DNA from 2 places in the Consotaella aegiceratis genome. Region 2 is predicted to be linked to the other one. Evidence: riboswitches for the same ligand, from Rfam matches in the RefSeq annotation. Region 2 holds a riboswitch; the other holds the start of a gene.
What was found. A riboswitch is a leader RNA that binds a small molecule or an ion and turns the genes downstream of it on or off. The one in region 2 is predicted to bind cobalamin.
Positions count from the first base shown of each region.

Region 1 (14,682 bases), on a different contig from region 2:
ATCCGGATTGACCCAGATCTGATCGGGAGCCAGGCGCTCGGCTGCCTTTGTAAGAAGCTCGACCATCTCGGCGGCGTCCGGCACGCGCGGTGAATGGATATCGTAGACGCCTGGGCCGATCTCGTTCGGATAGTGATAGGCGACGAAGGCGTCGAGCAGCTCCATCTTGGAGCGCGAGGTCTCGATGGAGATCACGTCGGCATCCATCGCGGCGATCGACTCGATGATGTCGTTGAACTCCGAGTAGCACATGTGCGTGTGGATCTGCGTCTCGTCGGCAACGCCGGAGGAACAGAGCCGGAAGCACTCCACCGCCCAGTCGAGATAGGTCGTCCATTCGGCGCGCTTGAGCGGCAGGCCTTCGCGCAGCGCCGCCTCGTCGATCTGGATCATCCTGGCGCCGGCCGATTCGAGGTCGGACACCTCGTCGCGAATCGCCAATGCGATTTGCCGGCAAACATCCGCGCGGGGCAGGTCGTCGCGCACGAAGGACCAGTTGAGGATGGTGACCGGACCGGTGAGCATGCCCTTCATCGGCTTGCCCGTCAGGCTCTGGGCATAGCGCCACCAGGCGACGGTCATCGGCGCCGGCCGTGAGACGTCGCCGAAGATCACCGGCGGACGCACGCAGCGCGATCCGTAGCTCTGCACCCAGGCATGCTTGGTGAAGGCGAAGCCGGAGAGCTGCTCGCCGAAGTACTGGACCATGTCGTTGCGCTCGAACTCGCCATGGACCAGCACGTCGAGCCCGATCTCCTCCTGCCAGGCGACCACCTCGGCGGTCTTCTGCCTGAGGAACGCCTCGTAACCGACCGCATCGAGCTTGCCCTTGCCAAAGTCGGAGCGCGCCTGACGCACCTCTGCCGTCTGCGGAAACGAGCCGATCGTCGTGGTCGGGAAGGTCGGCAGGTCCAGCGCGGCATGCTGGAGAGGCCGGCGCGTGGCGAACGAGCCTTGGCGCCGCATCAGCTCCGGCGTCACGTCGGCCGCTCGCGCGGACACCGCCGCATCATGCACCTTGGCCGAGACGGCGCGTGCCGCGATCGCCCGGCTGGCGGCGGCCAATTCGGCTGCCACGGCATCGCGGCCTTCGGCAAGCGCCGTAGCGAGGAGGCGCAGTTCGCCCATCTTCTGGGCCGCGAAGGCCAGCCAGGACTTCAGGTCCGCATCGAGATCGTCTTCCAGTTCGAGGTCGATCGGCACGTGCAGGAGCGAACAGGAGGGCGCGATCTCGATCGGGCCGGAGCGATCCGCCAGCGCCGGCTCCAGGCGATCGAGGATCCGCGCCAGGTCGGCCCGCCAGATATTGCGGCCATCGATGACGCCAAGCGACAGCGTCTGATCGGCCCTGGCTCCGGACAGCACCAGCTCCAGTTGATCGGGAGCGCGCACGAGATCGACGTGCAGCCCGGCGACGGGCAGCGACAGGGCCGTTTCCAGGTTGTCGCCGAGGCCGCCGAAATAGCTCGTCAGCATGATCTTGAGCTGCGGCACCGCCTCGGCGAAGCGCGCGTAGGCGATCCGCAGGGCCTCCTGAACGGTCGGCTCGGCATCGAGCACCAGACAGGGCTCGTCGAGCTGGACCCACTGGGCGCCGGCTTCGCCGAGGCGCTTCAGCACCTCGACATAGACGGGAAGCAAGCGATCCAGGAGCGACAGGGGATGGTGGCCGGGCGCCGTGCTCTTGGCGAGCGCCAGGAAGGTCACGGGCCCGAGCACGACGGGCCGCGTCTCGACGCCGATCGCCCTGGCCTTCAGATACTCCTTCACCGGCTTGACCGTCGCCAGGCGGAAGCTCTGGTCGGGATCGAGCTCCGGCACGAGATAGTGGTAGTTGGTGTCGAACCACTTGGTCATTTCCATCGCCGGCACCGAAGCGGTGCCGCGCGCCATGGCGAAGAGGATGTCGAGCGGCACGAAATCTCCGGACCACCCATAGCGGGCGGGCACCGCGCCGACCATGCAGGCGGTGTCGAGCACGTGATCGTAGAAGGAAAAATCGTTGGAGGGGATCGCGTCGATCCCGGCCTGCCGTTGCGACTTCCAGTTGGCTTCGCGCAGCCCATCGGCGGTCTCGTGGAGACTGTCGACAGAAATCTTGCCCGACCAGTATCGTTCGACGGCGAATTTCAGCTCGCGTCGCGGGCCGATCCGCGGCGTACCGAGCGTGGCTGTGGTGACTTGACGATTGGACATCGGCTTCAAACCCCTGATGATGGGGGGCAAAGGCCGAGCGGATACGCCTCGACGGCGGCGGGGCCGGAGACGGCCCACCGCTTTTCGAGCGTTCCACCGGGACACCCCGCCCGAGGACGTTCTAGGCGCGTGGCAGGTCTCCTGGCTCACGGGTCGTCGCCTTTCGTCACGCCTTCCCGAAGCTGAACGCCTCAGTGGCCTGTCGGACGAAAGGCTCGCCGCTCACAGTTGCGGGGGCAGCGCCGGTGTTTCACCGGCTTCCCTCTTCGCTCCGATCCCGGGGGGATCGGAGAACCACGACAGCATCCTCCATGAACCCTCGCGCGGAGCGCGTCAAGCAGGATATAACGATATCTTTATGTGAATTGCGAGACCTGGGGCCGTGCGGCAGTGTGCGCGATCGGATAATTTCGCGCTGCGGTCGATTGACAGAATCGGCGCGGATTGATCAACATATAGATGTCATGGTCTCCCAGAACCACAAGAACTGGGAGCTAAGAGGGAATTCGGTGCGCCGTCCGATTCGGGCGTCAAGGCCGAAGCTGCCCCCGCAACTGTGAGCGGCGAGCCCTGCGTCCCATCGGTGTCACTGGAGCATGAGGCTCCGGGAAGGCCGGACGCGAGGCCGTGACCCGCGAGCCAGGAGACCTGCCGTGACGTGACCGAACCTTTTCCCTGGGCGGGGTGTCCCGGTGGATCGTGCTTGCGACGTGCGGCCGTGTCTGTCGCCTTCGCTGCCTTGGCATGACTCCGCTCGGCCTTTGCCTCCAAGCACCTGTGGAGCAGCCGATGTCTCTTTCTCCCTCTCCCGCGTCGAACGGCGGCCATCCTGCGGTGTCCGCACGGCCGCCGCGGGACCCGGCCGAACACGTCGCCGACGGCCTCAAGGTGATCCGTCGCAACGGCACCGTCTCGCCCTTCGACGCCTCGAAGATCGCGGTCGCCATGACCAAGGCGTTTCTGGCGGTCGAAGGCCGGACTGCGGCGGCCTCCTCCCGAGTGCACGAAACCGTCGAAGAGCTGACCGCCGAGGTGGTCGGCGCATTGACCCGGCGCAGCGACGGCGAGCGCCTGCTCCATATCGAAGACATCCAGGATCAGGTCGAGCTCGCCTTGATGCGCGCCGAGCACCAGAAGGTGGCGCGCGCCTATGTGCTCTACCGCGAAGAGCATGCCCGCGCCCGCCAGGCCGAGGCGGTCCAGGAGACCGCGCCCGCCATCCAGGTGACCCAGCGCGACGGCACGCGCCGTCCGCTCGACGATGGCCGGCTGGAACAGGTGGTCGCGGAAGCCGTCTGCGATCTCGACGGGCTCGATGCGGCCGCGATCCTCGCCGAAGCCCGACGCAACCTGTATGACGGCGTGCGCGAGACCGAGCTGTCCGATGCGCTGATCCTAGCCGCGCGCACCCTGATCGAGACCGAGCCCGACTATGCCTTCGCCAGCGCCCGGCTGCTCCTCGACAAACTGCGCGGCGAGGCCCTGACGCATGTCTTCGGCGCCCCGCGACGGGCAACCCAGGCCGAGATGGCGCACGTCTATGGCGAATACTTTCCGGCCTACCTGAAGACCGGCATCGACGCCGATCTGATCGATCCGGAGCTCGCCCGCTTCGACGTCGCCCGGCTTGCCGCCGCGCTGAAGCCCGAGCGCGACCACGCCTTCCAGCTTCTCGGCCTGCAGACGCTCTACGATCGCTATTTCCTGCAGGACGGCGGCATCCGTTTCGAACTGCCGCAGTCCTTCTTCATGCGCGTCGCCATGGGTCTCGCCTTGCGCGAGGTCGACCGCGAGGCGCGCGCCATCGAGTTCTACGAGTTGCTCTCGTCCTTCGACTTCATGGCCTCCACGCCGACTCTGTTCAACTCGGGGACGCGCCACGCGCAGCTCTCGTCCTGCTTCCTCACCACCGTTTCCGACGATCTCGGCGGCATCTTCAAGGCGGTGAAGGACAACGCGCTTCTGGCCAAATATTCCGGCGGTCTCGGCAACGACTGGACCCCGGTGCGCGGGCTGGGCGCCCATATCAAGGGCACCAACGGCAAGAGCCAGGGCGTCGTGCCGTTCCTGAAGGTCGCCAACGACACGGCGATCGCCGTCAACCAGGGGGGCAAGCGCAAGGGCGCCGTCTGCGCCTATCTGGAGACCTGGCACATCGATATCGAGGAGTTCCTGGACCTCAGGAAGAACACCGGCGACGACCGTCGCCGCACCCACGACATGAACACCGCCAACTGGGTGCCGGACCTCTTCATGGAGCGCGTCGAGGTGGGCGGCGCATGGACGCTGTTCTCGCCGGACGAGACGCCGGACCTGCACGACCTGACCGGCAGCGCCTTCCGCGCTGTCTACGAGGCCTATGAAGCGAAGGCCGACGCCGGCGAGATCAAGGTGTTCAAGCGCATGAACGCCGTCGATCTGTGGCGGCGCATGCTGACCATGCTGTTCGAGACCGGCCATCCCTGGATCACCTTCAAGGATCCCTGCAACCTGCGCTCGCCGCAAGGCCATGTCGGCGTCGTGCATTCCTCGAACCTGTGCACCGAGATCACTCTCAACACCGGTCCCGACGAGGTCGCGGTCTGCAATCTCGGCTCGGTCAACCTGGCTGCCCACGTGACGGCCAAGGGGCTCGACCGGGAGAAGCTCGCGGCAACGGTGAAGACCGCGATGCGAATGCTCGACAATGTGGTCGACATCAATTTCTACACGATCCCCGAGGCGCGCCGCTCCAATCTCAAGCATCGTCCGGTCGGACTGGGCCTGATGGGCTTCCAGGACGCGCTCCAGACGCTGCGCCTGCCCTACGCTTCGGACGAAGCCGTCGCCTTCGCCGACGAGAGCATGGAGGCACTGAGCTACGAGGCGATTTCCGCCTCCTGCGATCTGGCCGCCGAACGTGGCCGCTACCCCTCGTTCGAGGGGTCGCTGTGGTCCCAGGGCATCCTGCCGGTCGATTCGATCGAGCGTCTCCAGGCCGCCCGGCCGTCCCTGGAGATGGACCGGACCACCCGGCTCGGCTGGGAGAGCCTGCGCGACCGTGTGAAAACCGTCGGCATGCGCAACTCCAACTGCATGGCGATCGCGCCGACGGCCACGATCTCCAACATCTGCGGCGTGTCGCAATCGATCGAGCCGGCCTACCAGAACCTCTTCGTCAAATCGAACATGTCGGGCGACTTCACCGTGGTGAACGCCGCCTTGGTGCGCGACCTGAAGGAGCGCGGCCTGTGGGACGCGGTGATGGTCTCCGATCTAAAGTACTATGACGGCTCGCTCGGCCCGATCTCGCGCATTCCCGACGATCTGAAACAGCTCTACGCCACGGCGTTCGAGATCGATCCGGCCTGGCTGATCCGGGCGGCGAGCCGCCGCCAGAAATGGCTCGATCAGGCGCAGTCGCTCAACCTCTATCTGGCGAGCCCGAGCGGCAAGGCGCTCGACGCGCTCTACCGCTTCGCCTGGAAGCAGGGCCTGAAGACCACCTACTATCTGCGCACGCGCTCGGCGACGCATGTGGAGAAGTCCACGCTGAAGGGCACCGACGGCAAGCTCAACGCCGTGGCGCTGCACGCCGCGCAGGCCGTCCATGCCGCGCCCGCGCCGATCGATGCGCAGGACAGCGCCTGGGGCAAGGCCTGCGCCATCGACGACCCGGACTGCGAGGCCTGCCAGTAGCCCGACTGCGTTTCCGTCCTACGGCCTCACCTCTACCAAGACGCGGCGGCCGACAACGAATGCCACGACGCGCGACCACTCTCTCGCTTTCGTCATTCTCGGTCGACATCGCGTGACTGGATCCTCGGCACGGTGGCCGAGGATGACGTGATGGAGGTGTCTGCGCCCTTCAATCCGTCCGTGCGATCCCGCCGCCCATGGGACGCGGCAGGGTCGGCCCCCGATCCGACAGCCCATTCGGAGAATACGATGCTCGACTTCAACGACACTCCCGCCGCCCGCAAACCGGCGACCGACGCGGCCGCGGCCGACGCCACCGGCCTTGGCGAAATCGAGCGCGGCGCCGCCCGCGTCTCGGTCGACGACAAGCGCATGATCAACGCGCGCGCCGACGTGAACCAGCTTCTGCCGCTCAAATACGACTGGGCCTGGGAAAAATACCTGTCCGGCTGCAACAACCACTGGATGCCGACCGAGGTCTCCATGCAGGCCGACATCGCGCTGTGGCGCTCGGCCGACGGCTTGACCGAGGACGAGCGGCGCATGGTCAAGCGCAATCTCGGCTTCTTCGCGGCCTCCGAAAGCCTGGTCGCCAACAACATCGTTCTGGCGATCTACCGCCACCTCACCAATCCTGAGTGCCGGCAATACCTGCTGCGTCAGGCCTTCGAGGAGGCGGTCCACACCCACACTTTCCAGTACATCGTGGAAAGCCTCGGACTCGACGAAGGCGAGCTCTTCAACATGTACCGCGAGGTGCCGTCGATCACCGACAAGGCGGCCTGGGCGCTGGAGCGCACCCAGAGCCTCGACGATCCGAGCTTCGCCACCGGCACGCCGGAGACCGACCAGGCGTTCCTGAAGGATCTCGTCGCCTTCTATGTCGTCTTCGAGGGCATGTGGTTCTACACCGGCTTCGCGCAGATCCTGTCACTCGGCCGGCGCGGCAAGATGGTCGGTATCGCCGAGCAGTACCAGTACATCCTGCGCGACGAGTCGATCCATCTGAACTTCGGCATCGACGTGATCAACCAGATCCGCCACGAGAACCCGCATCTGTGGACGCCTGAATTCCAGGACGAGGTGCGGGCGATGCTGCGCGAGGCGGCGGAGCTGGAGACGGCCTATGGCCGCGACACCATGCCCACCGGCTTTCTCGGTCTCAACGCGGCGCTCTGCGAGGAGTATATGCGCTTCATCGCCAACCGGCGCTGTGCGCAACTCGGTCTGGAGCCCGTCTTCGGCCCGGCCGAGAACCCGTTCCCCTGGATGTCCGAAGCGATGGACCTGAAGAAGGAAAAGAACTTCTTCGAGACCCGCGTCATCGAGTACCAGAACGGCGGGGCGCTGAACTGGGATTGAGAGCCGCGCAAGGCGCCGGCGGGCGGGGCCGACGCGCTATCCGAGGTCTTTCAGGCCTCTCAAGAAGTCGGTCGCCGCTGCGAACCGCCGCTTCAGGCGCGCCGTGCGCTCGGCGCGCTCCGGGCGCGGGGCAAACACCGTTCCGCCGCCCACCGCGACGCTCGGTCGTCCGAGTGCGACGAGCGCCAATTGCAGAGCGCCGATGCTGGCGGCCGTGATGGGCTCGGCCGGCACCGAAATCGGCCGGCCGATGACGTCGGCCAGAAGCCGCGGCCAGATCTGGCTCAGCGCGCCGCCTCCCGCCAGGCTGAGATCGCCCGGCTCGGCGACCATCGCCTGAAGGTTGCCGGCGATGGCGAGCGCGACGCCCTCCAGAACCGCGCGATAGAGATCGCCCGGTCGGTCTTCCGCCGAAAGACCGATGAAGCCGGCGCGCAAATCAAGATCGACGAAGGGCGAGCGCTCGCCCTGGAGATAGGGCAGGAACTGGACGTGCGTGGGCGACGTGTCGGCGGCGATCGCCAGGGCGTCGGCCGCCTCGATTTCCAGCCCGAGGATATCGCGGGCCCATTGCGCTGCCGCCCCCGCCGAGAGAACCGGCGCGATCTCGATCAGGCCGTCATGGGCGGGATGGGGCAGCCGGTAATAGGGCCTGGGCGACCCGTCATAGGCCGACGCCACCCGCGCCACCCAGCCGCTCGTTCCGAGATAGAGGCTGACGTCGTTTTCCTTCGCCGCGCCGCTGCCCAAGGTCGTGGCGCCGCCATCGCCGCAACCGTTGATCACCGGCAGTCCGGCCTGAAGACCGAGCGCGGCAGCCGCTGCCGGAAGAAGCGGGCCGACGACGGCGTCCGCCGGCAGGATCGCCGGCAACAGCTCGGGATCGAAGCCGAAGGCGTCGATCAGCATCGGCGACCAGATCCGCGTGGCCATGTCCATCAGGCCGGTGGTGGCAGCGCAGACCGGATCGGTGGCGAAGGCCCCGGTCAGGCGGAAGGCGAGATAGTCCTTCGAGCCCGGCAGGATATGGCGCACCCGAGCAAACGCCTCCGGCCGTTCCTCGCGCAGCCAGTCGAGCTTGAAGGCGGTCATCAGCGGCTCGGGCGCGTTGCCGCAGATCTCGGCCGCGCCAAGGGCCGTCAGTGCCGCGGCGCGTCGCTCCAGCGAGTCCTGGCCGCAGGCGTTGGAATAGACGAGAACCTCGCCGATCGGCGCACCGCGCCCGTCGAGAGCGATCAGGTTCTCCATCGTCCCGGTGAGCGCGATCGCCGTGACCCCGCGGCAATCCAATTGCGCGACCGCCATGGTCGCGGCCTGCCACCAGTCGTCGGCCGAAAAGGTGACCGCACCCGACACTCCGCCGTAGAGCCCCGGAGCCTGCGCTGCGATAACGCCATCCTCGGAAAAGACGGTCGCCTTGAGCGCCGATGTTCCGCAATCGAGAACCAGGATCATTTCAGCCAGCCCGGACGAGGCGGCGCATCAGCACCGCGATGATGATCAGAACGCCGGTCAGGATTCGTTGCACGAAAGGCTCCACGCCGACAATGGTCATGCCATTGACGAGCACGCCGGTGATCGCCACGCCGAGCAGCGTGCCGCCGACGCTCGGACTGCCGGTCGAGGATGCCGTGGTGCCGATGAAGACCGCCGCATAGCCCGGCAGCAGCAGCGGCTCGCCCATGGTGTGCTGGACGCTGCCCAGGCGAGCGGCGAGCAGCAGACCGGCGAGCGCCGACAGACCGCCGGCGGCGGCGAAGGTGACGATGATGTCGCGCGTTACCGGCAGGCCGGCCAGCCTAGCCGCGCGCACATTGCCGCCGATGGCGCGGATGCGGCGGCCGAATTCGCTCTGGGACAGCACGAAGGCCGTGACGCCGAGGACCGCGACGATCCACAGCGCCAAGACCGGAATGCCGAGGATCGAGCCGCGGGCCAGCGCCTTAAAGCCGGCCGGCACCGACTGGAACAGGCTCTGCCCGCCGGACAGGCCGAAGGCGAGGCCAGACAGCACCGTCCCCAAGGCGAGCGTCGCGATGAAGGAGGGCACGCCGAAGCGAGCCACCAGAACGCCGTTGCCGACACCTGCCGCGACGCCGACGAGCAAGGCCGCAGCGACGGCAATGGCCACCGGCTGGCCGGCACCGAAGAGGATGAAGCAGATGACGGCCGCCAGCGACGCGGAATAGCCGACCGACAGGTCGAACTCGTTGATCGTCATGACCAGGGTCGCGGCGGTGGCGACGATGGCGAGCGTCGCCATCTGCTGGACCAGGTTGGCGACGTTGGCGGTCGAGGCGAAGGCCGTCGGCGCGGCGAGCGAAAACCCGGCACAGAGGAGGATGAAGGCCGCCAGCGTTCCGAACCGGCCGATGCTGCTGCTCATTGCCCCGTTCCCCCGGCTTGCGCGGCCGCGGCCAGCGCCTCCGGTATCGCTTCGTTTCGTGAAAGATCGGCCACGGCCTCGCCGCGGAAGAAGACGAGCACGCGGTCGCCCAGCTCGATCGCCTCGTCGCGGTCGGATGTCGACACCAGGACCGCGTTGCCGTCCGCCGCGATGGCCCGGACGATCGATCGGATCGTCGCCTTGGCGACGATGTCGACGCCCTCGGTCGGCTCGTCGAGCAGCATCAGCTTGGAATGGCGGGTCGCCCAGCGCGAAAACAGGAGCTTCTGCTGGTTGCCTCCCGATAGCGTGCGCGCGGGATCCTCGCCTCGGCCATAGACCAGCGAGACATGTCCGGCGGCAACCGAAAAATCCTCACGCTCCGCCGTGCGGCTCGGCAGAGGCAGGCGCTTCGTGCGGCGATATCGGGACAGCAGCGGCAACGTCTTGTTGCTGACGAGGTCCATGTCGGCGAACAGGCCGTTGCGATGCCGATCGGCGGGCACGTAGGAGACGCCGGCGCGCACCGCCTCGCGTGGGCTGCGCGGCGCGTAGGACGCTCCCGTCAACCGCATCCGGCCGGAACGCCGGGACTCGGCACCCCAAAGCGCGTTGAGCAGGCTGGAGCGGCCTGAGCCCGACAGCCCGTAGAGCGCGACGACCTCGCCGGGATGCACCTTGAAGGAGGTGGCGCCGGTCAGCTCACCGGCCCGCAGGTTCTCGACTTCGAGCACCGGTGGCGCATCCGACCGCACGGCGCTTACATGCTCGCTGGCCAGCCGTTCGCCGCCCATGGCCCGCACCAGAGCATCGACGGAGAGATCGCCCGCGTCGAAGCGGGCGCTCACCCGGCCGTCGCGCAACACGACGGCGCGGTCACAGAAATCCGCCATCTCATCCAGCCGATGGGTGACGAGGATGATCGAAGTGCCCGTTTCGCGCGTCCGGTCCAGCATGGCGTAGAACTGCGCGGCGTCCTCGGCCGGCAGTGCCGCGGTCGGCTCGTCGAGGATGAGCAGCCGGCCCTTGTCGGCGAGTGCCCGCAGCAACCGGACGAACTGCCGCTCGGCCGTCGACAGGTGCATCACCGGGACGTCGAGCGGCAGGTCGGGCGCGATCGTCGCCGCGACCGCTGCGATGCTGCTGCGCATGGCGGCCCGGTCGATCCGCCCGAAACGCCGGGGATAGGAGCGGCCCAGCCAGCAATTGTCGATGGTGTCGAAGGCGGGAACCAGCGGCGCGTCCTGATGGATCACGCGAATCCCGGCGGCATAGGCGTCCTGGGCCGAGGCCAAGGGGCCGTCATGTCCCTCCATGCGGATGCTGCCGGCATCCGCATGTTGGGCGCCAGCGACGATCTTGATCAGCGTCGACTTGCCGGCACCGTTGTGGCCGGCCAGACCGACCACCTCTCCCGCCGCCACCGACAGGCTAACGTCGGCCAGGGCCTCGGTCGCCCCGAAGCGCTTGGTGATGCCCTGCAGGTCGAGCAAGGTCAGCAGGTGACGCCGAGGCTCTCGCGCGTGACGAGGTCGACCGGGGCGTACAGTCCCTGTTGGTCCAGTGTCTCGCCGGCGAACAGCTTTTCGAGCTCACCCGCGGCGATCTCCGCCATCTGCGGGAATCCCTGGCGCACCGTAGCGATATAGTTGGTGCAGGCCTTGATCAGCTCGACGGCCTGCGGATTGGCGTCGATGCCGGCGATCACGATGTCGGTCCGCCCGGCCGCCTCGGTCGCGAGCTCGGCGCCGATGCCCGGCTCGTCCCACGCCGCCCAGACCGCATCGATGGCGCCCTTGCCCGGATGCGCGAGCAGCATGGCGTCCATCGCCGCACGGCTGTCATCGATCTGCCCCGGCACCTGGACATAGTGGTTGTCGACTTCCTTGATGCCCGGCGTCTTCGCCAGCGCATCGTCGAGCGCGATCTCGCGCTGGCGCACGCCCGGATGGGCGGAATGGAAGAAGCGCACGATGTTGCCTTCGCCGCCGAGCTGGTCGAACAGGAAGGTCGTCATCGTCTCGCCCAGCACGTAATTGTCCGAAGTGACGTTGAGCACGGTCGCGTCGTTCTTGGCGCCGTCGATCGTGATCACGGGGATGCCGGCGGCCTTGGCCTTGTCCACCTGGTCCTGAATTTGCGCCGGGTCGACCGAGACGAGCACGATGGCGTCGACCCCCGTCGTCGTCGCATCCTCGACGCGGCCGGCAAAGGCTCCCATGTCGCCGGCGGTATCGACCACGTCGACGCTCCACCCCTTCGCAGCGGCCTCGTTCTGAAACGCTTCGACCATCTCGGCGGTGGTGACGGCGGAGAGATAGGGCGTGACGACGGCGATCCGCTCGTCCGCCGCCCGGGCAGCCAGCGCGGTGGACAGGACGATGGCGGACGCGAGACTGATCGCCAGGGATACTCGTTGCACGGTTGGGCCTCCAGTTTTGAAGCGACCTTAGCCGCAGAGCCCCGGCCTTCCAAGTGCACACCGATGAAAACCGGCGCCGCCCGAGGTCCGAAACGGCGCTTCGACGGCGCCCGATCGGAGACATGCGATCGAAGGCTTGCTCTTCGATCGGTCCTTCGGCCATAAGCCGTTGGCCTCAGCCCCGTTGAAGGAGACCTGCCTTGCAGCGCAACCGCCTCATTCTCGACACCGACGGCGGAGTCGACGACGCGCAGGCGCTCCTGCTGCTGATCGCAGGCGGCCGGGCGCCGGATGCGATCACTACGGTGTTCGGCAATGTCGGGCTGCAGACGGCTACGGCCAACATCCTGGCCACCTTGGCGGTCGCGCAGGCGGCTATCCCGGTCTACGCCGGTGCGGCGCAGCCGCTGGTGCAGCCGATCGTCGACGCCACCCACATCCATGGCGAGGACGGCCTCGGCGGCGCCCCCCGGCCGGCGAGCCAGGCCGAGCCGCACGGCGACGACGCCGTCCAGTTTCTGCGCGCCGCCCTGCTCGATGCCGCGCGCCGCAACGAAAAGGTCGATATCCTGACCATCGGCCCGCTCACCAACCTGGCGCTCGCGCTTCATCTGGAGCCGAGCATCATCGCCGGCATGGGCCAGCTGATCATCATGGGCGGCACGCTGATCGGGCGCGGCAACACCACGCCGGCCGCCGAGTTCAATATCTACGCCGATCCGGAAGCGGCCAGTATCGTCTTCGGCAGCGAGATCGAAACCGTCGTCGTGCCGTGGGAGACCTGCTACTCGCACCAGATCGGCGGCGAGGCGCTCGACGCGCTGTTCGCGGGGATCGCCGACAGCCCCTACAAGGCCTTCACCCAGGCGCTCGCCAATCAGAGCCGGGAGATCGTCAAGTCGTATACGGGGCGCGACGTCATGCGCTTCGTCGACCCCCTGGCCGCCGCCGTGGCGATCGAGCCGTCGATCGTCACGCGATCTCTCACAGCCTCGGTGCGGGTGGCACTGGCACCCGGCATCACTCGTGGCATGACGGTGGTCGACCCCAGCCGACGACTCGGCACTCCGGCGGTCACGCTGGTCGAGGAGGCCGATCTCGGCCGTTTGGTGGAACTTTACGCAGCATCGGCGGGACAGCGCTCTTAAGCGATACGACCGACTGAGGAAAACGCAGCTCGCTCTTCTCGTCTTCCGCTGGGGCGGCGTCTGGAATCATCCCAACAATATTGTATTTTCGCCACAGACCCGCCCCAAAGGCGGCAGTTCATAAAACATGATCTTTCGATTCATATTTTGATGTCCTAAGCGGCGCACTCCATTCGTCATGATCGGAGGCCGCCATGACCGTGTCTTCTCATCTTCGCATCCTGCTGTCGTCCGCCGGCTTCCTCGGGCTGGCGGCGCCGGTCTTCGCCCAGGACGTCATCCAGCTCGACCGCGTCGTCGTGGAAGGAGACGTAGAGACCAAAGGCGGCGTCGCCGACCCCACGGCGGTCGACGGATACGTCGCCGAGGATGCGACGGCCGGCTCGAAAATTGCGACCCCGATCAACGAGATTCCGCAGGCCGTCTCAGTGATTGGCCGCGAAGAGCTCGACGACCGCGGCGTCGAAAAGGTGGACGAGGCGCTTCGCTATACCGCCGGCGTATTCGCGCAGCCCTTCGGGTACGATTCCGACACCGACTGGATCTATATTCGCGGTTTCGACGCGACGCAGTCGGGCGCCTATCTCGACGGGCTGCAGCTCTATCAGTACGCCTTCGCCGGCATCATCGTCGATCCGTTCCTGGTCGACCGTATCGAAGTGCTGCGCGGCCCCGCCTCGGTGCTTTACGGCGGCTCGAATGCGGGCGGCCTGGTCAATTCCGTGTCCAAGCGCGCCAACGGCGAACGCATCCGCTACGTCGAGACGGGAATCACCGACGATCCGAATGGCTACGTGGCACTAGACCTCGGCGACCGCTTCAGCGAGGACAGTCCGTGGAGCTGGCGCGTCGTCGGACGGGTGAAGGGCGGAGACACCCAGACAGAATATGCCGACAACCTGCGCGGCGTGGTCGCGCCGAGCCTTCTGTTCGAACCCGATGCCGACACCCATCTGGAGCTCTACGGCAGCTACGAATATGACGACCAGCGCCATGTCGGCGGCTTCCTGCCGTATGTCGGCAGCGTCGTAGCGGCGCCCTACGGCTACGTCCCACGCGATCTCTATTATAGTGAACCGGACCTCGATAAGTTCGAGCAAAAGCAGGCGAGCCTCGGCTACGACTTCCAGCACAGCCTCAACGACACCGTGACGCTGCGCTCGAACACGCGCTGGATCCATGTCGAGCGTGAGGAGTACGGTCCCTACACGTACGATTACGACACCACCGACGACACGCTGTACCGGCTGAACTTCCAGCACGATACGTCAGCCGATCTGATCGAAACGGACAATCAGGCGGTCCTGAACTTCGACACCGGCGCAATTTCGCACGAGCTCCTGGCGGGCACCGACTATAAATTCTACCATTTCGACCAGGTTGCAGCCACCGGCGCGATCTCTGAGCTCGATCCGATCAATCCGGTCTACACGAACACGGAAGGCGCCTGGTACGATCCCTACGCCGATGAAACGATCGACATGAATCAA
Region 1 is NZ_JAZHFT010000001.1:89,746-104,427, forward strand. It holds gene metE (5-methyltetrahydropteroyltriglutamate--homocysteine S-methyltransferase) at 1-2,196, opposite strand, end outside; cobalamin riboswitch at 2,311-2,510, opposite strand; cobalamin riboswitch at 2,645-2,866, shown strand; gene SMD10_RS00420 (ribonucleoside-diphosphate reductase subunit alpha) at 2,986-5,874, shown strand; gene SMD10_RS00425 (ribonucleotide-diphosphate reductase subunit beta) at 6,124-7,236, shown strand; gene SMD10_RS00430 (FGGY family carbohydrate kinase) at 7,273-8,691, opposite strand; gene SMD10_RS00435 (ABC transporter permease) at 8,693-9,622, opposite strand; gene SMD10_RS00440 (sugar ABC transporter ATP-binding protein) at 9,619-11,115, opposite strand; gene SMD10_RS00445 (substrate-binding domain-containing protein) at 11,118-12,044, opposite strand; gene SMD10_RS00450 (nucleoside hydrolase) at 12,245-13,192, shown strand; gene SMD10_RS00455 (TonB-dependent siderophore receptor) at 13,387-14,682, shown strand, end outside.
Region 1: another riboswitch for cobalamin. It lies ahead of metE (5-methyltetrahydropteroyltriglutamate--homocysteine S-methyltransferase); the one in region 2 lies ahead of SMD10_RS17380 (TonB-dependent receptor plug domain-containing protein).

Region 2 (14,682 bases):
GCTGGTGCCGCTCGACAAGCTCGCCGAATTCTATGCGTTCGAGCCGCCGCGCGACAAAGGTCTCGACACGGTGGAAGCCTGCCAGGGTATCATCGACGGTTCGGTGCACGGGTTCATCGCACTCGGCGGCAATTTCATTCGCGCCGTGCCCGAAACCGAGATGATGGAGGCGGCGTGGCGGAAGATGCGCCTGTCGGTGCAGATCGCCACCAAGCTCAACCGCAACCATCTGATCCCCGGCGAGGTCACCTACCTTCTGCCCTGCCTGGGGCGCATCGAGCGCGATACCCAGGCGAGCGGGCCGCAGACCGTCTCGGTAGAGGATTCCACTGCCTGCATCCACGGCTCCAAGGGCTGGCGCGAGCCGGCATCGCCCGAACTCCTGTCGGAGCCGAAGATCGTCGCCGAGTTGGCCAAGGCGACCGTGGCCGGCAAGGCAACCGTGCCCTGGGACGAATGGGTGGCCGACTACGCCAAGGTTCGCGACGCCATCGAACGGACCTATCCGGACGACTTCAAGGACTTCAACGGGCGCTTCCTCAAGCCCGGTGGGTTCCACCGCGATCTCGCGGCCTGCTACCGTGTCTGGAAGACGCAGACCAGGAAGGCCAACTTCCTCTTGCCCGAGACGCTCGACGTCGATCCTGACATCGCCACCGACGGCAAGACGGTCTTCAAGCTCATCACCGTGCGCTCCAACGATCAGTTCAACACGACCATCTACGGCTATGACGACCGCCTGCGCGGCATTCACGGCTCGCGGATGGTGCTCTTGATGAACGAGGCGGACATGGCCTCGCTCGGCCTGGAGGACCAGGATCTCATCGATGTCGAGAGCCCGGTCGACGACGGCGTCGAGCGCCGCGTCGAAGGGCTCCGGGCGCACCGCTTCTCGATTCCGAAGGGCGATGTCGGCGGCTACTATCCGGAGCTCAACAAGCTGATCCCGCTCTGGCACCATGAGAAGGAGGCGCACGTGCCGGCCTCCAAGGGCGTGCCGGTCAGAATCCTCAAGCGAGACTGAGGGAGACCGGCCCAATCGACCAGTCCGACAAGGTCTCCGCCGCGTCCCCTCAACGCGGCAGCGGCGACCGGCCGGGCAACTACCTGTGGTTCAGGGGCACCAAACGGCGACGGCGATAGCCGAGCAACTGCACGCAGTTGATCGCATGGGTAGCGCGTGATTGCCGGTTTCTTGGCCGACCTCTGCCTCAGGGATCGCACCGCGGCCGGGAAACCTGCATCTCAGGCGATGCCGGCGCCGATGCGTCGCCGGTATTCGCTCGGCGACATGCCGGTCGCTCGGCTGAAGCTGTAGGAAAAGTAGTTGCTGTCGTTGAAGCCGGACGCCAGCGCCACGTCGGTGATGCTGTCGCTGGTCGACAGCAGCGCCCGCATGGCCCGGCTGAGCCGCAGCTTCACCAGATAGTCATGCGGCGTGGTGGCCGTGGCCTCGCGGAACAACCGGTTGAAATTGCGCAGCGAATAGCCGAACCGGCGTGCCAATTCCTCGAAATCGACCTGCTCGGTGCAATTGTGGCGGAGATAGCTGAGCACGTGGCCCAGGCGCACCGTGCTCGGTAGTGCGTCGCCATCGCCGGCGAACCGGGCGCGCGCCAGCAAGACGGCGAGCTGATTGAACAGGGCTTCGGCCATCATTTCCGACATGGGATCGGGATTGCAGGCTTCGCTTTCCAACGTTTCGATCAGCGGCGTGATCTTCGCCAGAACGTCCTCCGTCACCTGCCAGTGGCGCCGGGCGGAGCCGTTGGCCGCATCGTCCAGCATGATCTTCATCACATCCTGCCGGCCACCGCCGTCCGGGCGGTAGAGAATGTTCGACAGATAAAGATCGTTGACCTGCTCGTAGGAGTGATTGTCGTCGGCCTTGATGTAGAACACCTCGCCGCAGGTGATGAAGTGCGGCTCATCGTTCAGGACATGCCAGCCGTTTCCCGACAGCACGATCACGATCTCGTAGAAGTCATGGTCGTGCAGCGGAAAGGGCGGCTGCGGGCGCCGCTGCTCCACAACCACGGGCTGCGAGCTGGATCGAAAAAATTCCTTCGCCAACAGCTTCAAGGAACCCTCCTCAGGTCATCGGGAACACAGGATCGATCCTTGGAGGGCGTGTCAAGGGCACGGATCAAGGTCCGCATGCCGGCGGGCAAGAACCGTACAAAATTTTGAAAAGCAAGACGTTTCCCGGGCTGAAACGGCTGCCGGAGCCGAGCGCGTCCGCCGGCCTAAAGGGTATCGCGTGCGTGGATCACGAGGCGCCCGTCGAGATGGGCGATCTCGGCGTCGATCCGGTAGACGTCGCGGAGGATTTCCGGGGTCAGAACGGCATCCGGGGCGCCGTCGGCGACGAGGCGTCCATCTTGGATAACGAGCAGGCGCGAGCACCAGCGTGCCGCCAGGCTGAGATCGTGCAGCGAGGTGATCACCGCCCGTCCCGATAGTGCCACGTCGCGAAAGCAGCGCATGACGCCGATCTGGTGAGCCGGATCGAGCCCCGCCGTCGGCTCGTCGGCCAGAAGCAGCGCGGCGTCCTGCGCCAGCGCCCGCGCGATCAGCACGCGCGCCCGCTCGCCGCCGGACAGCGTCGTCGCCGGTCGGTCGCGCAGGGCGCCGAGTCCCATCTGCTCGATCACGCTTTCGATCCTCGCGCGGTCGTCTCGCCCCAGGCGGCCGAAGGAGCGGCGAAACGGTGCGCGGCCGAACGCGACGACGGTTTCCACAGACACCGGCCAGTTGATCGCCCGGTCCTGCGGCAGATAGGCGATGCGCCGGGCGCGTTCGACGGCATCGAACCGGTCGACCGGCGTGCCGTCGACCCGCACCTGGCCATGCCTCGGCACGAGGCCGACGAGGGCGCGCAACAGCGTCGTCTTGCCCGCGCCGTTCGGTCCGAGCAGCCCGATGATCTCGCCCCCCTCCGCCGAAAGGGAAACGCTGTCGAGTGCGCGGCGGGCGCCGAAGGAGACGGAGAGATCGCTGACGGAAAGGAGCGTCACGACAGCGTCTTCCTTTCCCGGACGACCAGCCACAGGAAGAAGGGCGCGCCGGCGAGCGTCGTCAACACGCCGAGCTTCAGGTCCCGTTCCGGCGCGATCAGCCGCACCAGGATATCGCCGGCGGTGAGCGCCGCCGCGCCGCCGAGCGCGCTGACGGGCAGCAAACGCCCCGGCCGCGCACCGACCAGCGGCCGCAGAAGATGCGGAACGACGAGCCCGACGAAACCGATATTGCCGGCGACGGCCGTGGACGCGCCGACGCAGGCGGCCGTCCCGAGCACCAGGACGAGCCGCAGCCGTTTGAGGTCGACCGCGAGACTGGCCGCCGCCTCCTCGCCGAGCGTCAGCAGGTCGAGCGGCCGGCCGAGCCCGATCAGCATCGCCCAGCCCATCAGGATGAACGGCGCGGCGAGACCGACGTGGGTCATCGACCGGTCGCTCAGCGAACCCAGCATCCAGAACACGATCTCCATGGCCGCGAACGGGTTGGGCGAGAGGTTGAGCGCCAGCGCCGTCAGCGCTCCCGCGACGCTGGATACCGCGACGCCAGCCAGGATGACGGTCAGTACGCCGCCGCTCGACCCCGCCGCCCACAGCACCAGCAGCACGGCGGCGAGCGCACCGGCGAGCGCCACCAACGGCAGGGCTAGGGGAAAGATCGCCGACAGGCCGGTGTAGATCGCAAGCACCGCGCCGAGCGAAGCCGAGGCGGTGACGCCGACGAGGCCCGGTTCGGCCAGCGGATTGCGCAGATAGCCTTGCAGGCAGGCGCCGGAGAGGCCGAGCGAGGCGCCGATCATCACGCCCAGGATGGCGCGGGGCAGTCGGATTTCCCGCATCACCAGAACGGTGGCGCCGCCTTGCCCGGTCAGAAGAGCCCTGACGCTGTCACCCAGCCCGATTTCGGCCGGCCCCAGAAGCAGGGAGACGGCGAACAACACGGCGACGAGGATGGCAAGGGCGACGACGAGCGCCGTAAAGCCGCGATCGTTAGCCACGAGGAGCCTCTGCCTCGCGCGGCCGCCCGAACTGGGCCCGAGGCCCGGTCGAGCCTTCGCCCGGCTGCGTCTGCGATGCGGTCCTGGCGGTTGCGGCACGATCCGCGATGCCGACCAGGATGCGCGCCGCCTCGACCGAGAAGGGGCCGCCGCAGGTCCAGTATTTCTCCAGCCGGTTGGCGACGTCGCCGCCGACCACCCGCGCCCGGATCGCCGGATGTCGCAGGTTCTGGTAGGCCAGAGCCGGAGTGGAAAAGGACGGCTGGCCGATGATGAGGTCCGGCCGCGCCATCACCAGTTCTTCGAGCGGGATCCGCGCCATCGCGGTGATCCCGAGCCGTGCAGCCAGATTGTCGAGGCCGGCCAAGCGCACCACCTCGTCGGCGAGCGTGCCGCGGCCGGCCGTATAGTCGTTGGCGAAAAACAGCGCGATGGTCTCGCGCGATGCGGCCTTGGGCAGCGCCGCGATGGCTGCATCCATCTCCGCGATCAAGGCGTCGGCGCGCCGAGGATGGCCGAGGATTTCCCCCATCCGGCGCAGATTGGCGCGAATCTGGCCGAACGAGGTTTCCGGCTGAAACATCTCGACGCGAAAGCCGAGCCGGCGCAGCATGTCGACGCTCGCCGGCGACGAGAATGGGCCGGCGAGCACCAGATCGGGATGCATGAGAAAGATCTCTTCGGCCGAGCCGTGGTTGACGACATAGTCCTTGGCGCGGTCCGCGAGCACCGAATAGATCGGATCGTCGGCCAGTTCCGACACCGAATAGAGCTGGCCGTCGCCCGCCACCAGCATGGCGAGCTGATCCGTGCACAGGTTGGTGGAGACGACGCGCCGCGGCGGCTCGCTCGTCGCCTCCTGCGCCAGACTCGGGGCGACGGCCGCCAGCTGGGCCGCAAGCGCCGTCCCGATCCAGCGTGCCGCCGTGCCTCTCATCCTTAGAACGTCGCCTTCAGTCCGACGAAGGCCGTGCGGCCCTGCGCCTCGTAGCCGTACACCTCCTGATACTCCTCGTCGAACAGGTTTTCCACCCGGGCGTAGCCTTCCAGCACGTCGGTGAACTTGTAGCTGCCGCCGAGATTGACCACCGTATAGCTGTCCAAGGTGGCCGTCGTGGTCGAGTAGGTGGCGCGGCCCGTGTGGTAGTCGTAGTCCTTCATCTCGCCGTTGAAGACGGCGTCGAGGAAGACGCGCGCGCGGCCCTCGTAGAATTGGTAGGACGCGTTGAGCGAGCCGGAATGGGGCGCCCGACGCACTTCCTCGTCACCGTCCGGATCCTCGGCGTCGGTATAGGTATAGGTTGCGGTGGCGGAGAAGCCGGGGAAGGGGTTGATCGTCAACGAGGCCTCGATGCCCTGGCGCTTGCTGGTGCCGTCCATGTTGATGACGGTCGAACCGTTGCTGTAGATCTCGTTCTCCAGATCCTGGTGGAAATAGGTGAGATCGGCGACCACCAGGCCGTCTGCGAAGTCGTGCCCGATGCCGACGTCCCAGCCGAAACTCTCCTCCGGCTCGAGATCGGGATTGCCGACGAAATAGGCCGGATAATAGCCGTAGAGCTCGGTGAAGGTCGGGTTGGTCACGCCGGTCCCGACGGAGCTGTGCAGGCGCGTATCGGCGTTGGGGATCTCCCAGGCCCCCGAGAGGCTGAAGGTCGTGGCGTCGGCGAAGTCGTCGTTGAGGTCGTGCCGGACGGCAGCGTCCAGGTAGAGCTGATCGAAGAACTCGCCGCGATACTCGCCGACGAAACCATAGGTCTCGCGCGACTTCTCGTCGTCCAACGCACCCGCGCTGCGCGGCTCCGTCAACTGAAAGGTCTCGCGCTCCCAGTCGATGCCCCCCGTCAGCTGATGATGCGCGTCCGCGAAGGACGGCGTATCGAACGCGTAGGAGGCCTGATAGCTGGCCTTCGTCCGCCCGCCCTTGGAGCCGCCCTCGACCTCGTCGCCGTCCTCCAGTTCGTCGCGCGTATAGTGGTTGCCCGACACGCGGGTTTCCTGCGTCAGGGCGCCGTCCAGCGACGTCCAGGTGAGCCCGAGCTGTCCGAGCACGTCTTGCGTGTCGGTCTGATTGTCGGTGTCGAGCACCAGGCCGTAAGAGGACCCGGCGGCGAAGGTGACCGGGTCGTATGAGAAGTCCTGCGCGTCGTAGTCGCTCTTCCGGTCGACGAAACGCAGCGAGCCGTCGAGGCGCAGATCGGGCGTGATGTCGGCGTTGAACTTTCCGTTCAGCGTGAAGTTCCGGTCGCCGTCGTCCTCGTCGCCATAGGGAGAGATGTTGTAGCCGTCGGAGCGGCGATAGCTGGCCGTGACCCCGGCGTCGAATGTTTCTCCACCACCGAGGAGGGAGACCGAACCGAGCACCGTGCCGTCGGTGCCGACTTCGCTCTTGGCCGTGATTTCATGACCGTTTCGCATGCCGGTCTTGGTGATGATGTTGATCACGCCGCCGACGGCGTCCGAGCCCCAGAACGCGCTTTGCGGGCCACGCAGAACTTCGATCCGCTCGATCCCTGCCGTCTGCAGGTTCGAAAAGTCGTAGCCGTCCGTCGAGGTTTCGCTGGCCTCGATGCCGTCGATCAGGACGAGGACATGGTTGGCCTCGGTGCCGCGAATGCGCACCTGCGTGAGGCTGCCGCGCGAACCGGCCTGCGAGACGGCGACGCCCGGCACCAGGCGCAGTGCGTCAGAGACGTATTGGATGTGGTGCTCTTCGAGCTCCTCGGCCGTGATGACCGTATAGGCGCGCCCGACCTTTTCGGCGGCTTCCGGCGTGCGGCCGGCGGTGATCACCACCGTTTCGAGCGCGGTTTCGTCCTCTTGCGCGTAGGCCGCACTCGCACCGGCAGCCGCCACCAGCGTCAGAACCAGGATCTTCGTCTTCATTTCGTTCCCCTCGAGGTCGCCGCGAATGCGCGAACGGCATTCGGCTGGAGCCGCGGGTCTTCCTCGGAAGCGAACGGTGGATCATGGAATCGCGGACGATTCCGGCCCCGGCCATCCGGACACACGGCGACATGTTGCTCACGTCACCGCACGGACAACCGCGCCTCGGCACGCCCCGTACCAAAGCTGGGTGACCGGGATTGGCAGGTCTCCTGGCTTCCGGATCGACGTCGCTCTTCCGCCTTCCCAAGCATTGGGCTCAGTGGCTGAAGCGTGCTCGTCTCACGCTTCGATGGAAGACGACTTTCCGGTTACAGTTGCGGGGGCAGCCCCGGAGTCGGCGCCGAAGCGCTTCACCGCGTTCCCTTTTATCCACCTTGCGGCAGAACCATTCCCATCCGCGTTGCTACAGGGGCCGGGAAAGGCGGTCAACATTTCGCCGCAATCGACAGACGCTGAGGAGGCGGGTGTAGAGTTCTTGCAACGTCGGCGGCCTCGACGTGGCGGCCGTGCCGCCGAAAGAGCCGCCCGGAGCGAGGAGTTCAGTCGCCCGCGACGAAGAACTGCCAACGGCCGTCGGGCGTAATCCCGACACGGTAGAAATTATAGGCGCCGAACCCCTTCATCGCCTCGAAGTCGCCGGCCGTGACCAGTTCAAACAGCTCCACCATCTGCCGCTTCGTCAGGGTGTCGAGCGACATTTGGGTGAAGTAGGGCCAGACATAGATCTCGTTGTCGGTGCCCGGCTCGTTGTGCACGTGTCCGGCCTCCAGGACCTCGAGCAGGATCGCGAGGATTTCCGCACCTTCGCCGTCGCCGGACAATTCCTTCAGAAAGGCGATCGGGTCCTCGGTCTGGGTGCCGAAACTCAGCACGGTGCCCTCGGGACCGGTCTCCAGATAGGGCCGCAGCTTTTCGACCTCGCCGGTCCTGGCGATGTCCATCAGGCGCTGCCGCAGGTCGCGCACCGGGCGCGGAAGGTCCTCGTCCCCGTAGAGGACGTCGGTCGGCGTATCGGTGGTCGCGGTCGCTTGGTCCGGGGCGGGCTCGCCCTCGTCGACATCGGGCTGGTCCGTCCCCGTCGCCGGGACGATTTCCTCCGGTTCCGAGACGTCGTCATTGTCGTCGGTATCGGTGGGCGCGGTCTCATCGAGATCGAGCGGCGGCAGGGGCACCGCGATGATGCCTTCCTTCGCCGGTTCCTCGCCGTCGGTTCCGATCTGCGAGAGCGCAAAAGCGCTGCTCGCGGCGCCCAGGGCGCCCGCGACAAGTGCGGTCTGCATCAACACGCGGAACAGGCGATGCGCGGCCATCTTCCCGATCCTTCGCTCTCGTGCGTCCAGGAGTGTGCGCCTGCCGGCTCTATTGCAGGGGGCGGTTCTGGCGAAACTCTCCGTATTCGACGCGCTGCTGCAGTTCCTTGACGAACTGCAGGACCTCTTCCTCGCCGTGCAGGCGAACAAGCTCGGTCAATGCCGTAGCGATGGCGGTCTCTGCGAGAATCTCGGCCTCGATGCCGTCGGAAATCCCGTCCGCCCAGGCCTCGTTGTGGTATTCGAGGGCGACCTGCTTCTTTTCGGCGGCGATGACTTCATCGAGTTCGGCGCCCTGCAAATCGATCATGAAAGGGTCCCCCTGGCTCATTGGTTGTCAAAACTCTAACACGACCGCGCAAATTTTAAGTCTCGAACGGTCGGGATCGTTAAGGGAATGTTAATTGCCGTACCTTGCGCTAATCTCCCGTGACAGAGCGATCCCCTCTTTTTGATAGCGCTGGACGGCGATTCGGGCGGCTGGCGTGCATGTGCGGTATGTCGATTCGAAGGCGCGGTAGCCGCTGTTGAAGCTGGACACCAGGATGCGTCGATCCGCCTCGTTGGGCTTCTGCGCATCGATCAGCGCGGCCATCTCGTCGCGGTAGGCGGACGCATTGGGGTCGCTGCAGAGCTTGCGCAGAAAATGCACCGATCCGAGGATCGACGACAGCCGGCTGAGCGGCTTCATGAACGGCGCGTTCGACGGCTGAACCGCCTCCGGAGCGGCATCGGGCGTGGCTCCGGCCTCTTCCGCTCGGCTGCAAACCGGGCCGACGAGAACCATGGCCAAGGCCAGCCCCGCCGCCGGGCCAAAGGAGAAACGACATGCCATCATGGCCATGGTTTGGCGTGACATTAACACAAAATCAACCACTTCGCCGATGCCTGGCGTGAATTGACGCAGGGTGCGCCATTCCCGCAACAAGCCTTGGCCGCCGTCGATCGGACCCGGCCGCGGCCCCGTCCCTACAGACCGGCCAAATGAGCGCGGTGGGCAGAGCGTACGATCTTGACCAAGCCCGGCGTGAGCTTGTCGTCGCGCTCGAGCTCCTCGATTCCGGCGAGAGAGTGGAATCCGACGGCGCGGGCATCGTCGCCCGCAACGGGCACGGCGTCGACGGGCAGGCCTTGCGCGCCGCGATAGACGGCGATCACCGCATGGGTTCCGTCCTCCGGACTGATCGCCTCGTGCAGGCAGACGAAGGCGAAGCGGGCCACGTCGAGACCGGTTTCCTCCATGACCTCACGCCGCAGCGCCTCTTCGAGCCGCTCGCCAAATCGCACCTTGCCGCCCGGCAGGCTCAACAGGCCGAGCGCCGGCGGTCGGCCGCGCTCCACCAGCAGCACCTTTTCAGCCCGGAACAGGCAAACGGATACACCGAGCAGGGGAGCGCGCGCGATCATTTCGCGACTCTACGCCGACCGGCCCCGCTGGCCAACGGGAGGAGCCGTCTCAGCCGCTATCCGCTCCCGGCATTCGCCGGATCGGTCCGACCGCTCTGGCGCGACTATTCCCGGCGGCGGAGACCGGCGGTCTTATGAAGGCAAAAAGTAGGACGACAGGTTCTGCCGGATGCGCGCCAGCGGCGTCTCACCCGAGAGATCGGGTTCGAAGGCCTGGCCCGTGATCGTCTGATACGCGTCGATATACGTCTTTGACGCGGCTTCGATCAGATCGTCCGGGATGGCCGGAATCGGGTCGCGGTAAGGGTCGCAGCGGGCATCGACCCAGGCGCGGACGATATCCTTGTCGAGCGACGGCGGGCGGTTGCCGCGTTCGAACGCCTCCTGGTATCCCTCGGCCAGCCAGAAGCGCGAACTGTCCGGCGTATGGATCTCGTCCGCCAGAATGACGGCTCCCGCCTCGTCGGTGCCGAATTCGTACTTCGTATCGGCCAGGATCAGCCCTCGGTCGGCGGCCATCGCCTGTCCTCGCGTGAACAGGGCGATGGCCGCGGTGGAGACGGAGTTCCACTGATCTTCGGTCAGCAGGCCCCGTTCGACGATTTCATCGACGGCCAACGGCTCGTCATGCCCTCCGTCGAAGGCCTTGGTGGTGGGCGTGATGATCGGGCCCGCGAGCCTCTCGTGGTCGCGAAGCCCGTCAGGAAACGCGTGTCCGTACATGACCCTCTCGCCCTTCTTGTAGCGGGTGAGGATCGATGTGCCGGTGGTTCCGGCCAGATATCCGCGCACGACGATTTCGACCGGCAGGACCCGCAGTTTCTTGCCGACCACGACGTTGGGATCGGGATAGTCGAGCACGTGGTTTTCGCAGATGTCGGCGGTGGTCTCGAACCAGTACCGCGCCAGCTGCGTCAGGACCTGCCCCTTGAACGGAATCGAGGCGAGGATGCGGTCGAAAGCGGAGATCCGGTCGGTCGCGATCAGGATGCGCCGGTTGTCGGGCAGGTCATAGCAATCCCGGACCTTCCCGAAATAGGGATTGGGCAATTCGGGAATACGGGCGTGGTCGAGGACGCGATAAGGCGAGGTCATGAGCACCGGCGCTGAGTGGATCGCAACAAGGTCTTTTGGCTATCATACTATCGGGCCGATGTCCGTCGTGTTCCGCGCGGCCGCCCGCCCTTGACACCGCTCCCCGCCTGAGGCTCAACGGCCGGCATGTGCGGACGGTTTGCGCTGACGGCATCTCACGACATCCTGGCCGAGCTGATGGCGATCCGGGCGGCGGAGCCATATCCGCCGCGCTACAACATCGCCCCCACGCAGCCGATCCTGATCGTCGCCGGCGGCCGCCGCGAGCGGCCCGACGCCGACAATCCCGAACGCCAGGCGCGGCTGGTGCGCTGGGGGCTGATCCCTTCCTGGGTCAAGGATCTCAAGGGGTTTCCGCTGCTCTTCAACGCCCGCTCGGAATCGACCCACGAAAAGAGCGCGTTCCGCGCCGCCATGCGCCACCGCCGCTGCCTGGTGCCGGCCACCGGCTTCTACGAATGGCGGCGGCAGGGCAAGGCGAAGGCCGAGCCGTATTTCGTCCGGCCGAAGGTGGGCGGGCTGATGGCCTTCGCCGGCCTGTTCGAAACCTGGCTGGCGCCGGACGGTGGCGAACTGGACACTGCGACCATCCTGACGACGGCCGCCAATTCGACGCTTTCGCCGATCCACGAGCGCATGCCGGTGGTCGTCGCGCCGCGCGATTTCGACCGCTGGCTGAATTGCTGGGAAAACGACGCTCCCGCCGTGGCCGGCCTGCTGCGTCCGGCCAACGATGACCTGCTGGAGGCGATTCCGGTCTCCGACAAGGTGAACCGGATTGCCAATATGGGGCCGGAGGTGCAGGCTCCGCTCGATCGCGCTATGACGGAGCGCCCCGCTTCGAATCAGGCGTCGCCCAGGCCCGACGACGCGCCGGACGACGAGCCGCCGGTTCAGCCGTCGCTTTTCTGACGCCCAAACTCCAAGGATTTGCCCCCGTGAACATCGATCTCCTGAAGCGTCTGTGCGAGACCCCCGGCGTGCCCGGCCGCGAGCGCCGCATCCGTGATCTCATCACCAGCGAGGCCGAGGGCCTGTTCGACGAGATCCGCGTCGATGCGCTCGGCTCGCTCATCTGCACCCGCAAGGGCAAGGGCGACAAGCCGCTGAAGGTGATGCTGCTCTGTCATATGGACGAGATCGGCTTCCTGGTCTCGCACGTCACCGACAAGGGCTTCATCAACGTCGATCCCGTCGGCGGCTTCGATCCACGCAACCTGTTCTCGCGCCGCGTGCTGGTGTGCACCGAGACCGGCGACCACCGGGGCGTGATGAACGCCGAGGGCAAGCCGATCCACATCCAGTCGGCCGAAGAGCGCAAGAAGATGCCGGAGCCGAACGAGTTCTTCGTGGACATCGGCCATGGCGCCGCCACCAAGGACTTCGTCCAGGTGGGCGACTATGTCGTGATGCACGAACCGTTCGAGGAAATGGGCGACAAGATCGTATCCAAGGCGCTCGACAACCGCATCGCCTGCTGGCTCGGACTGGAGGCCGTGCGGGCGCTGGTCGAGGGGAAGGTCGAGCATGATTGCGAGCTGACCGTCGCCTTCACCGCCCAGGAGGAGGTCGGCCTGCGCGGCGCCAAGACCGCGTCCTTCGGCGTGCAGCCGGATATCGGCATCGGTGTCGACACGACGCTCTCCTGCGATACGCCGGGCGTGCCCGACAAGGATCGCACCACCATTCAGGGCAATGGCGTCGGCCTGCACATGAAGGATGGCTCCTTCATCGCCGATATCGAGCTTATCCGCGAGTTCGAGGCGCTCGCCAAGGCCAACGACATCGCCTATCAGCGCACCATTCTCGCCCGCGGCGGCCAGGACGGCGCGGCGGTGCAGCAGACGGCCTCGGGCGCCCGTGCGGTGGGTATCGTGGTGGGCACCCGCTACATCCACACCGTGGCCGAGATGATCGATAAGCGCGATCTCGACGCAGCACGGCGGCTGCTTACCGCCTTCGTCGCGGCGCACTGACGGGCTTAAGGCGCCGCAATGCTGGCCGCCGCGACGGCCGGGTTTCTGCTCGGCCTCAGCCTGATCGTGGCGATCGGGGCGCAGAACGCCTTTGTCCTGCGCCAGGGGCTGGTGCGCCGGCATGTGCTGGCGCTCTGCCTGATCTGCTCGCTGTCCGATGCGGTACTGATCGCCGCCGGGGTCGCCGGACTGGGCAGCCTGATTTCCAGCCACCCGCGCCTGATCGCCGTCGTTGCGGTCGGCGGCGCGATCTTTCTCTATGCGTATGCGGCATTGGCGCTTCGCCGCGCGTTTTCCGGCGAAGCGCTGAAGGCCAGGGATGACGACGGCGCCGCCTCGCTCAAGGCGGCGGCGCTCACCTGCCTGGCGCTGACCTTTCTGAACCCCCACGTCTATCTCGACACGGTGGTCCTGCTCGGCAGCCTGTCGGCACGCTTTGCCACGCCACAGGACCGTCTCGCCTACGCGATAGGGGCCGCGACGGCGTCCTTCGCCTGGTTCTTCGCGCTCGGCTACGGTGCCAGACTGCTGGCACCGCTGTTTGCCAAACCGATATCCTGGAGAATCCTCGATCTCGTCATCGCCGCCGTGATGGCGACGCTGGCGACGAATCTGTTAGTCGAGGTCGCCTGATTCGAACTCACGGTCGTGCTCGACCGCCGTCTCGCCATGGCTCCTGCAGCACGGCTGGCTGGCGGCGGCCACGGCCGCGATGCCGAGCGAGTGATAGTGATGATCGATGTCGACTTCCTGGTCGCGTTCGTTCTTCGATCGGAATTCGGGAGAGATGCTGTTCATGATATCAGTCCATGTGCCATTTGCCCGCCGGACGTGCGGAGGTTGCATGGTAACTCTATGATTTCGGCATCATAGAGGCAGCTCCTGGCTTCAATCTGACCACGATCTTTCGACCTGACCAGGGCCGGAGCCGCATAGCACCGTTGCGGTCTCCCCATATGTTGGCCGGGGCAGAGGTACGTCTTCCACTTTTCTGGTTGCGGGGTGCGCGCGGCAGGGTCGCCTGGCCGCATCGCCAACCCTCTGGGGTTTGTGCTTCGCGCCGTTGATGATAGCGCATAGAAACCAAGACACGCTGAGATGTCGGCCGCCATGCGCTATGTCAAAGTGCAGGTGGCCAGGAGAGGACGATGGACGACGGATACAAGGGGCTGCGGCTCTTCAACACCATGACCCGGGCCAAGGAGGAGTTGCGGCCGCTCGACTGGCAGGACGCGACGATCCCGGCAGAGCGCAAGCGGGTCAAGATGTATGTCTGCGGTCCGACCGTCTACGACTACGCCCATATCGGCAACGCCCGACCCGTCGTCGTCTTCGACGTGCTCTACCGCCTGTTGCGCCATCTCTACGGCGAGGCGCATGTGGCGTATGCGCGCAACATCACCGACGTCGACGACAAGATCAACGCGCGCGCGGCCCGCGACTATCCGGATCTGCCGCTCAACGAAGCGATCGCCAGGGTGACCTCGGCGACGGCCGAGCAGTTCCACAAGGACATCGCCGCACTCGGCGCGCTGCCGCCTTCGATCGAGCCCCGCGCGACCGATCATATCGAGGCGATGAAGGCGATGATCGACGAGCTCATCGCCAAGGGTCATGCCTATGTCGCCGAGGGGCATGTGCTCTTCCATACGCCGTCCATGCCGGATTACGGCCAGCTCTCCCGGCGCTCGCTCGACGAGATGATCGCCGGCGCGCGCGTCGAGGTGGCGAGCTACAAAAAGGACGCCACGGATTTCGTGCTCTGGAAGCCGTCCTCGGAGGGCGAGCCCGGCTGGCCGTCGCCCGGCGGCATCGACGGGCTCGGACGGCCCGGCTGGCACATCGAGTGCTCGGCGATGAGCGGCGCGCATCTCGGTAAGGAGATCGACATCCATGGCGGCGGGCTCGACCTGATCTTTCCGCACCACGAGAACGAGATCGCCCAGTCGCGCTGCGCCCATGGCACCAGCCGCATGGCGCAGGTCTGGAT
Region 2 is NZ_JAZHFT010000028.1:20,500-35,181, forward strand. It holds gene SMD10_RS17355 (FdhF/YdeP family oxidoreductase) at 1-1,024, shown strand, start outside; gene SMD10_RS17360 (helix-turn-helix domain-containing protein) at 1,246-2,082, opposite strand; gene SMD10_RS17365 (ABC transporter ATP-binding protein) at 2,247-3,017, opposite strand; gene SMD10_RS17370 (FecCD family ABC transporter permease) at 3,014-4,015, opposite strand; gene SMD10_RS17375 (ABC transporter substrate-binding protein) at 4,008-4,952, opposite strand; gene SMD10_RS17380 (TonB-dependent receptor plug domain-containing protein) at 4,955-6,901, opposite strand; cobalamin riboswitch at 7,087-7,309, opposite strand; gene SMD10_RS17385 (hypothetical protein) at 7,444-8,214, opposite strand; gene SMD10_RS17390 (hypothetical protein) at 8,264-8,524, opposite strand; gene SMD10_RS17395 (TIGR02301 family protein) at 8,615-9,142, opposite strand; gene SMD10_RS17400 (NUDIX hydrolase) at 9,184-9,621, opposite strand; gene SMD10_RS17405 (phosphoribosylaminoimidazolesuccinocarboxamide synthase) at 9,754-10,716, opposite strand; gene SMD10_RS17410 (SOS response-associated peptidase) at 10,843-11,628, shown strand; gene SMD10_RS17415 (M42 family metallopeptidase) at 11,655-12,692, shown strand; gene SMD10_RS17420 (LysE/ArgO family amino acid transporter) at 12,711-13,325, shown strand; gene SMD10_RS17425 (hypothetical protein) at 13,308-13,490, opposite strand; gene cysS (cysteine--tRNA ligase) at 13,841-14,682, shown strand, end outside.